One region of the Clostridium sp. TJA032 genome, then DNA from elsewhere that is predicted to be linked to it. Evidence: a T-box and tRNA genes for the amino acid it is inferred to sense, from the RefSeq annotation. Region 1 holds a T-box; the other regions hold tRNA genes.

Region 1 (3,268 bases):
ATTTAGTTGGGTCTTCTAATTCAACCATTATTTCTCCACAATCTTTACAGTAGAATACTGGTATTCTATGTCCCCACCATAATTGTCTTGAAATACACCAATCTTGGATATTTTCCATCCAGTTGAAGTAAGTCTTTTCAAATCTTTCTGGAACAAACTTAGTTCCTTTATTTCTAACAACTGCTATAGCAGGGTCTGCTAATGATTGCATTTTTACATACCATTGTTTTGATATAATTGGCTCAACAACAGTACCACATCTATCATGAGTACCAACATTATGAGTATGAGGTTTTACCTTAACTAATAATCCTAATTCCTCTAAATCTGAAACCATTTGTTTTCTAGCTTCATATCTATCTAAGCCTTTGTATTTTCCACCTAAATGATTTATTATACCGCTATCATCCATAACCCTTATTTGTGGTAAGTTATGTCTTTTACCAACTTCAAAGTCATTAGGGTCGTGTGCAGGTGTTATTTTAACTGCTCCTGTTCCAAATTCTACATCTACATAATCATCTGCAATTACAGGTATTTCTCTATCAGTTAAAGGTAACTTTAACATTTTACCTACTAAATGTGCATATCTTTCATCCTGTGGATTAACAGCTACAGCACTATCTCCAAGTAAAGTTTCTGGTCTAGTTGTAGCTATTTCTAAAAACTCTTCAGAACCAACTACTGGATATTTAATATGCCAGAAATTGCCTTCTTTTTCTTCATACTCTATTTCAGCATCTGATAAAGCTGTTTGACACTTAGGACACCAGTTAGTTATTCTATTTCCTTGGTATATTAAACCTTCTTTATATAACTTAACAAATACATGTCTTACTGCCTTACTTAATCTATCATCCATTGTGAATGCTTCTCTTGTAAAGTCAGCTGAACATCCCATTTTTTTAAGTTGCTCTCTTATTCTTTCTCTATACTCATCTGTCCATTCCCAAACTTTTTCTAAGAAAGCTTCTCTTCCCATTTCTTTCTTATAAAGACCTTCTTTTAAAAGTTCATTCTCAACTTTAACTTCTGTTGCTATACTAGCATGGTCTTCTCCTGGTAACCATAAAGTACAATATCCTTGCATTCTCTTAAATCTTATAAGCATATCTTGAAGTGTATTATCAAGTGCATGACCTAAGTGTAATTTACCAGTTATATTTGGTGGTGGCATTATTATAGTATAAGGTTTTTTACTCTTATCTACTATAGGAGTAAAATACTTTTTCTCTTGCCAAGTGCTATAAAGTCTTTCTTCAAACTCTTTAGGATTATACGTTGTAGAAATATTTTTATTATCCATTAGACTAACCTCCTTAAAATTTAAACACATTTTATGTATTTATATAAAACATTTCAAAAACTATCTTGAAACATCTTTTAACAAATTAATAATATTTTTAGGCAATAAAAAAAGTCCCCATCCTTAAAAGGACGAAAACTCGCGGTACCACCTTTTTTCCCTCATTAAAAGGGCTCTCTAAAATTAACGACTGAATTTATGCCGTCTTTGATTACTTTAATCTTTTCATCAAAGAAACTCAAAAGCTACCTTCAAGATATCAAACTTAGAAATCTTACAGCCTAGGGATTTCCTCTCTTAAAGTTCTTCCTATCTTTACTCCTCTTTATCTCTGTTTATAAGCTTATTTAAATTATAGATATATCTTATACCATTATTTTAACTTATGTCAAGTAAAGAAGCTTAAATATAAGCTAAACTTTAAAAGATTTAATATTTAAATAAACATAGTTATTTAATTTATAATTATTATTTATTATGAATATTATGGCTAAATAGGTTAATAATTAAATATATATACTTAATTGGAGGTAAAAATGAACAACTTTTCAAAGGGAAATGAATTATATAACACTAAAAACTATTCAGATGCCATAAATTATTACAAAAAAGCTCTAGATAATGATGAATGTAAGTGTCATAGTTATTATAATTCTGGAGTTTGCTATATAAAGTTAAAACAATATGAAAAAGCTATAGATATGCTAAATAAAGCTTTAGAACTTAATAAGGACTCTAAATATTTCTTTAACTTAGCTTACTGCTATTCAATGATTAATAATAACTCAAAAGCCTTAAGATATTTTAATTTGGCTTGGGCCTTAGATAATAAAGATTCTGATTGTGAAAGAGCTATAAATTTAATTTTAAACAAAATATCTAAATAAAAATTTTTTACATAAAATAAAACTCACAAATACTTTTTTAATTAATAATTTGTGAGTTTTATTTTTATATTACCACTCTCCTACGATTTTCCCATCTCTATGAGTGCTTTCATTTCTTCTGCTATCAAAATAATTTCCTACATCTCCAAAGGTAGGGTCTACTGTTATCCATTTATTTTCATTCTCTAAATAAACTTCATTCCAGGCATGTGGTCCCCACTCTTTTCCATTAAAAGCTTCTCCTGTTAATAATCTAACCTTAAGCCCTACATCTCTAGCCATTGCAACATAAAGACATGCATAATCAAAGCAGATTCCCTTTTTGCTTTCAAAGGCCTCAATTGCTCCTGATTTATATTTAGATGTATCTTTTCCTATATTTGCTGCCTTTTCATCATCATAGGTAATACTTTCACTTACATATCTATATATTCTTTTAGCTTTTTCTCTATCTGTTTTTGCTCCCTTAGTAATCTCTAAAGCCTTTTCTTTAATAGCTTCATTAGACTTTATTCCTTCATCTAAAGTTACTCCATTATAAATATAAACAATATTTTTGTTTTGTTCTTTAACATACTCTTCTTTTTCTTCTTTTTCTCTAGCCTGTTCCTTTTCATCTACCTTATTCTCATAATCCTTATAAAAAGTTTCATAATCTTTATTTAAAGCTTTGTAATACTTATTGTTACTTATTATTTTATAAGCCTTTGAAGATAAGGTATAATTTTCTACTTTATTTCCTAAATATCCTCTACTTCCTAATATAACTAATACTAAAGAAACTACTAACATGTAAAAAATAGCCTTTGGTATGCTTAATATAAGTGAAGCAAACTTACCAAATCTTTCACCCTTTTTAGCTTCCATTCTTTTTATTATTTTAAGAATTGGATTTATAATAATGAAACTAAATATCTTAAATATAATTTTTACAACAAAATAAAGAAAAATAGTAAGTATTAAAACTATTAATATTATTATAACCTGTGGTGAAAGATTGAATTTTGAAACTAAACTATTAAATTCAACTAATAAAATAGAAACAGCTCTCTCAATTAAATCTATTCTCTTTACC
Region 2 (3,268 bases), 270 kb from region 1:
GTTGTGTTGAAATTACTATTGCATCTATTCTAACTGGTTTGTCATCTTCATACTCAACAGTAACTTGAGTTTTTCCATCTGGTCTTAAGTAAGGTAAAGTTCCGTTCTTTCTTACCTCTGTTAATCTTCTTGATAATCTATGAGCCATAGCTATTGGTGCTGGCATAAATTCTTCAGTTTCATTAGTAGCAAAACCAAACATCATTCCTTGGTCTCCTGCACCTACTGCATCTATATCAATTTTTTCTCCTGCTCTTGATTCTAAAGCTTCATCAACACCCATAGCGATATCTGATGATTGCTCATCTATTGTAGTCATAACTGAACAAGTTTCACAGTCAAATCCATATTTAGCTCTATCATATCCTATATTTTTTATAGTTTCTCTAGCTATTTTAGGAATATCAACATAACAGTTTGTTGTTATTTCTCCCATTACAACTACTAATCCTGTAGTAACAGCTGTTTCACAAGCAACTCTTGCATTTGGATCTTTTTCAAATATAGCATCTAAAACTGCATCTGAAATTTGGTCACAAATTTTATCTGGATGTCCTTCAGTAACTGATTCTGATGTAAATAATCTTCTCATGATTTAGGCTATCTTACACTTATATTAAGATAGCTAATTCACCCCTTTCATTTTTTATTTATCCAACCCTATATATTCAACAAGTAATATTTATTATCTTCCCACGACTTAAAATAATATATTTTTTGTTTATTAAAATCATCTTAATGCGCGCCTTTAAAATGATTTTAATAAAAAAATCTCTTCTTAAAGACTTAAGAAGAGATTTTAGTTATACACTAAATTTATCTTCTCTCATCTTGTAAAGAATTTCTTTACCGGAATTGGCACCTTAGTGAATTTCACTGGTTGCCGGGTTTCATAGGGCCTGTTTCCCTCCACCTCTCTGGATAAGAGTATATAAATACTAAATATTCTATTTTAAATATATTATTTTAACAAAGAGACACTAAATTAAGTGTCTCTTGCTGGTGGTGGAAGAAGGATTCGAACCTTCGAAGTCGTCCGACAACAGATTTACAGTCTGCCCCCTTTGGCCACTCGGGAATTCCACCACATTTGGAGCTGATGATCGGACTTGAACCGATAACCTGCTGATTACAAGTCAGCTGCTCTGCCAATTGAGCCACACCAGCATATTTATATTTTATTTTTTAATTGGTGGTGGAAGAAGGATTCGAACCTTCGAAGTCGTCCGACAACAGATTTACAGTCTGCCCCCTTTGGCCACTCGGGAATTCCACCACTTATGGAGCTGATGATCGGACTTGAACCGATAACCTGCTGATTACAAGTCAGCTGCTCTGCCAATTGAGCCACACCAGCGTATTTATTATTTTATTTTTAATGGTGGTCGCAACAGGGATCGAACCTGTGACCCCCTGCTTGTAAGGCAGGTGCTCTCCCAGCTGAGCTATGCGACCTTATTGGTGGTGGAAGAAGGATTCGAACCTTCGAAGTCGTCCGACAACAGATTTACAGTCTGCCCCCTTTGGCCACTCGGGAATTCCACCACTTATGGAGCTGATGATCGGACTTGAACCGATAACCTGCTGATTACAAGTCAGCTGCTCTGCCAATTGAGCCACACCAGCGTATTTTTAACTTCTATCTCTTGGCTCATCGCCAATCGACAAGACTTAGTATATATTGTTATGCTTTTTATTTCAAACTCAATTTTAAGCCATTTAAAGATATTATGTTAATTTATTTTTAAATTACTCTTTTTTTCTCCAATTTACTTCTTTTTTAACTTATATTTTTTCTTCTATTAGCGATATATTTATAAAAGGATTTAATAATTCTTTTACATACTCAAAATCTTTATAGGATAGCTTCTCTTGAAGTATTTTAAATATATCAATAGCTGCCTCTAACTCATCTGTTCTTTTTATGTGCTTTAATAAAGTTTTATAGTCATCTATAGATAACTCCTTAGATAATTTTAATAATTTAAATTTATCCTTCTTACTTATCTTACTTGGAATAGAGTACTTATCAACTTTAAAAAGCTTTATATTTTCCTTTTTATTTTCTTTTAAGGAATTATTTTTTTCCTTTGAACTACTATTTTTAAATTCATTAACTTTATTTGAATCTTTATTTATTTCTAATTCTTTTTTATCATTTTCTTCTACTTTATTATTTTCATCTTTTTTAATAAAATTATCTTTTTCTATATTACTTTTTTCTTTACTTGGCAAAATTACTTTTTCTTCGTTTAAAGGTGCTTTTTCTACTTTTTCTTTATTGAAATTATTATTTTCATTAAGTACTAAACTTTCTTTTTTCAATTTTATTTTTTCTTTATTTACCTTCGGAATATTTATAATAACTCCTAAAGTTATAATAGTTAAAGTTATTACTAAAATACTTAAAACTTTTCTACTCATAAATTTCTTCACCTCCTCTTTAATAATTTCCACATAAAATATTTTTATACTTGATTTAATATTTCTATTTTTTCCTTCATATAATTAACTGATAGAAACTTAAAATATTAAGAAAGGAGTATGTCAAACTAGTTTTAAGCCTTTGACATAGTGATACCTTGGAAAAAGTGAAAATTTACTATAAAAATAACTTATCATATTATAAAATTTCTAATTTCCTTAAAAATCATATAGATGAAAAAACAATTATAGTATGTATAGGAACAGATAAATGTATTGGTGATTGTCTTGGCCCTATGGTTGGTACATTATTAAAAGAAAAATCTTTTCCTTTAAAGGTTTTTGGAACTTTAAAATCTCCAATTCACGCCTTAAATTTAGATACTGAAATAGATAAAATTTCAAAAGCATATCCTAATCATAAAATACTAGCAATTGATGCTTGCTTAGGTGATGCAAATTCTATTGGAGAAATTCATGTTAGAACTAAGCCAATATATCCTGGAAAAGGTGTTGGAAAAACTTTAAGAAGTGTTGGAAATATTTCTATAATAGCTATAGTAGATTCTTCTGAGAATATAGAATCATTTACTTCTAGACCTATTAGATTAAATTTTATATTAGATATGTCTAAAGTTATAGCAGATTCTTTAGTTACAGCCTATAACTTAAATAAAAAAAATTAACTACATATCTCTTAATCTAAGAGATATGTAGTTAATTTTATTCGTCTATCAATTTAACTTCTAAATTATCCATACTTATATTTAATTTTTCAAATGTCTTTAATACCTTACCAGTACCCTCTGCAACGCATTTTATAGCATCATCTGCTACTTTAACC
Region 3 (3,268 bases), on a different contig from region 1:
GTAAACCTGGTACAGGAAAAACATTTATCACGTATTGTATTTCTAAATATTTATTAGATAATGGATTCTTTGTAGTCTATAGAACAGCAGATGAATTAATGCAAAATCTCAAAGATATAAGATTTAATAATAATTCAGAGTTAGAAGATTTATTAATTAATTGTGATTTATTAATTATAGACGATTTAGGTAGTGAACAAATTACTGACTTTTCTACTACAGAATTATTTTCTATATTAAATAAAAAATTACTATTAAATAAAAAAATGATTATATCAACTAACTTAAATGTCGAAGAATTAAGCCAGTATTATGCTGAAAGAATAATGTCTAGAATTATAGGTAATTTTACTCCATTTAAAACTTATGGTGTAGACATAAGAAAAACTAAAAAACTAAAAAATAAAAAATAAAAAATGCACCTTATCTTCCTTAAAAGATAAGGTGCATTTTTAGCATAAATAAATTAAACTTTTATTCTATTACAGAATAAAAAAAGAACTTCAGTTAAACTGAAGTTCAATTTGGAGCTGATGATCGGACTTGAACCGATAACCTGCTGATTACAAGTCAGCTGCTCTGCCAATTGAGCCACACCAGCATATGGCGACTCAGAAGGGGCTCGAACCCTCGACCTCCGGCGTGACAGGCCGGCACTCTAACCAACTGAGCTACTGAGCCATTAAAAGTTTATGGTGGTCGCAACAGGGATCGAACCTGTGACCCCCTGCTTGTAAGGCAGGTGCTCTCCCAGCTGAGCTATGCGACCGTAATATGGTGACCCCTAGGGGAATCGAACCCCTGTTACCACCGTGAAAGGGTGGTGTCTTAACCGCTTGACCAAGGGGCCAAAACTGGCGACTCAGAAGGGGCTCGAACCCTCGACCTCCGGCGTGACAGGCCGGCACTCTAACCAACTGAGCTACTGAGCCATTAAAAACTTTTATGGTGGTCGCAACAGGGATCGAACCTGTGACCCCCTGCTTGTAAGGCAGGTGCTCTCCCAGCTGAGCTATGCGACCGTAATATGGTGACCCCTAGGGGAATCGAACCCCTGTTACCACCGTGAAAGGGTGGTGTCTTAACCGCTTGACCAAGGGGCCAAAAATGTGGCGACTCAGAAGGGGCTCGAACCCTCGACCTCCGGCGTGACAGGCCGGCACTCTAACCAACTGAGCTACTGAGCCATTAAAAGTTTTATGGTGGTCGCAACAGGGATCGAACCTGTGACCCCCTGCTTGTAAGGCAGGTGCTCTCCCAGCTGAGCTATGCGACCATGTTGGTGACCCCTAGGGGAATCGAACCCCTGTTACCACCGTGAAAGGGTGGTGTCTTAACCGCTTGACCAAGGGGCCACATTAACTCTTAAAACCACATCATTTTGACCAGTTTTAGCTTTAAACTAAATTTGTTTATTTTGTTTTTGTCTTTCGCTCTTGGCGACCTGACAAGGTCTATAATACCCAAAAATTAAAGTTATGTCAACAGTTTTTTTAGTTATTTTAAGCTATTTATAGCTATTTAATAAAATTATTTTTCAATTTCTCTATTTTACTCAAAATTACTCTATTTTTCTATTTTTTTGACTATTTTTTTATATATACTTAATTGTCTTTCTCTCCAATTTATTTGATTATTTAATTTTTCTATATTAAAATAGCACATTTCAATGAATTCTGTATCTTCTAGAACCTTTATATTAAATTTATAGCTATTTTCTTTAAAATTTCTTCCACTTGCTTCAATTTTTATGGGATATCTCCCATTTAAATACACAAGTATATCTTTATCCCAAAAGCCCTTTCTACTTGTTATTTTAGTAAAATCATTTAAAACCACTAAAGAATTTACCTCTTCTATAGCTTCCTCTATAGAATCTATTATCCCTTTATAAAATAAAGCTGAAGTACCTCTATTTATTTTTATTTTTAACAAATCAGTATGTTTTTTAATTATCTCATCAACCTCTCCCTCTGAAACTAATTCTCCATCAATCATTTTAAATGTTTTTATTCCTGAATTATTATTATAATCTACTACAACTTGGTCATAATTCATTCTTCTTATTTTTAATTCTGTATTATATCCTTCTAAGATTTCATTTGTAATTTTAAATTTCATAAATAAACACCTCCTGTAATATTATTTCTCACCAAATAAAATAATATTACCTTTCATTTTTTCTCTTTAAGTATCTATAAACACTTAAATGTGATACAATTCAAGTTTAGAAATGTTATGATAAAAAATATAATAAATTTTAAAATTATTTGATTATTAATAGATAAACTTAGAAAGGAGAATTTTAAAATTATGATATATCATGATGTAGTTATTTTAGGAGGTGGAGCCTCTGGTATGACAGCTGCAATTACAGCTAAAGATTTTGGTTTAGATGTTGCTATAGTTGAAGGAACTGATAGAGTCGGTAAGAAAATTCTTACTACTGGAAATGGAAGATGTAATATAACAAATTCTTTAATTAGTTTCCCTTATAAAAATTTTCATAGTGAAAATGATGGATTTTTTATAAAAACTTTAGATAAATTTTCTGTAGAAGATACTAAAGCATTTTTTCTTAATTTAGGATTGCCTTTTGTAGAACTTGAAAAAGGTAAAAATTATCCACAATCGCTTCAGGCCTCTTCTGTTTTAGATATTTTAAAAATGGCTTTAGAAGAAAGAGAAATACCTATTTACACTTCCTATAAAGTAAAATCTATAAGTAAAGCAAAGGGGAAATTTAAATTATCCACAGGAAATGAAGAATCTCCTGTGATTAAGTGCAAAAAATTAATAATGGCTTGTGGAGGAAAATCCGCCCCTAAAACTGGTTCAGATGGTTCTGCATATAATCTTGCTAAAAATTTTGGTCATTCTATTATTGAACCTAATCCAGCTATAGTGCAGTTAAAATTATCTCATAATAAACTTAAAGCTTTATCTGGAATAAAATTTAATGGATATGCTGAAGTTTTATGTAATGGTGAAAGTATTAGAAAAGAATTTGGAGAAATTCTTTTTACAGACTACGGAATCTCTGGCCCTCCAATATTACAAATATCTAGAGAAGCATCTTTAGGTTGTTTTAAAGGAAAAGATGTTAAAATAATTGTTGATATGATGCCTGATAAATCTTTAAAAGAACTAGAAGATTTTCTTGAAGGGCATTTTGCTATATTCTCTTGTAGAGAAGTTATAAATTCTCTTATAGGTATTATTAATAAAAAAATGATACCTGTTTTGTTAAGGGAGGCTGGTGTAGATA

What was found. The T-box of region 1 lies ahead of AC4FRL_RS05625 (valine--tRNA ligase). A T-box ahead of a tRNA ligase gene usually reads a tRNA of that ligase, here a tRNA-Val.
Region 2: it encodes a tRNA-Val, which carries the amino acid that the T-box ahead of AC4FRL_RS05625 (valine--tRNA ligase) is inferred to sense. The anticodon was not compared.
Region 3: it encodes a tRNA-Val, which carries the amino acid that the T-box ahead of AC4FRL_RS05625 (valine--tRNA ligase) is inferred to sense. The anticodon was not compared.

Annotation. Positions count from the first base shown of each region.
Region 1 covers NZ_JBZEFB010000001.1:1,209,939-1,213,206, forward strand. Annotated here, with positions in the region: gene AC4FRL_RS05625 (valine--tRNA ligase) at 1-1,306, opposite strand, end outside; T-box leader at 1,431-1,647, opposite strand; gene AC4FRL_RS05630 (tetratricopeptide repeat protein) at 1,843-2,193, shown strand; gene AC4FRL_RS05635 (transglutaminase-like domain-containing protein) at 2,263-3,268, opposite strand, start outside.
Region 2 covers NZ_JBZEFB010000001.1:1,475,568-1,478,835, forward strand. Annotated here, with positions in the region: gene metK (methionine adenosyltransferase) at 1-592, opposite strand, end outside; SAM riboswitch class I at 824-928, opposite strand; tRNA gene AC4FRL_RS06805 (tRNA-Tyr) at 1,001-1,086, opposite strand; tRNA gene AC4FRL_RS06810 (tRNA-Thr) at 1,092-1,167, opposite strand; tRNA gene AC4FRL_RS06815 (tRNA-Tyr) at 1,191-1,276, opposite strand; tRNA gene AC4FRL_RS06820 (tRNA-Thr) at 1,282-1,357, opposite strand; tRNA gene AC4FRL_RS06825 (tRNA-Val) at 1,380-1,455, opposite strand; tRNA gene AC4FRL_RS06830 (tRNA-Tyr) at 1,460-1,545, opposite strand; tRNA gene AC4FRL_RS06835 (tRNA-Thr) at 1,551-1,626, opposite strand; gene AC4FRL_RS06840 (hypothetical protein) at 1,786-2,424, opposite strand; gene yyaC (spore protease YyaC) at 2,583-3,110, shown strand; gene mreB (rod shape-determining protein MreB) at 3,148-3,268, opposite strand, start outside.
Region 3 covers NZ_JBZEFB010000004.1:167,049-170,316, forward strand. Annotated here, with positions in the region: gene AC4FRL_RS10180 (ATP-binding protein) at 1-413, shown strand, start outside; tRNA gene AC4FRL_RS10185 (tRNA-Thr) at 526-601, opposite strand; tRNA gene AC4FRL_RS10190 (tRNA-Asp) at 605-681, opposite strand; tRNA gene AC4FRL_RS10195 (tRNA-Val) at 694-769, opposite strand; tRNA gene AC4FRL_RS10200 (tRNA-Glu) at 776-850, opposite strand; tRNA gene AC4FRL_RS10205 (tRNA-Asp) at 856-932, opposite strand; tRNA gene AC4FRL_RS10210 (tRNA-Val) at 947-1,022, opposite strand; tRNA gene AC4FRL_RS10215 (tRNA-Glu) at 1,029-1,103, opposite strand; tRNA gene AC4FRL_RS10220 (tRNA-Asp) at 1,111-1,187, opposite strand; tRNA gene AC4FRL_RS10225 (tRNA-Val) at 1,201-1,276, opposite strand; tRNA gene AC4FRL_RS10230 (tRNA-Glu) at 1,281-1,355, opposite strand; gene AC4FRL_RS10235 (hypothetical protein) at 1,567-2,121, opposite strand; gene AC4FRL_RS10240 (BaiN/RdsA family NAD(P)/FAD-dependent oxidoreductase) at 2,314-3,268, shown strand, end outside.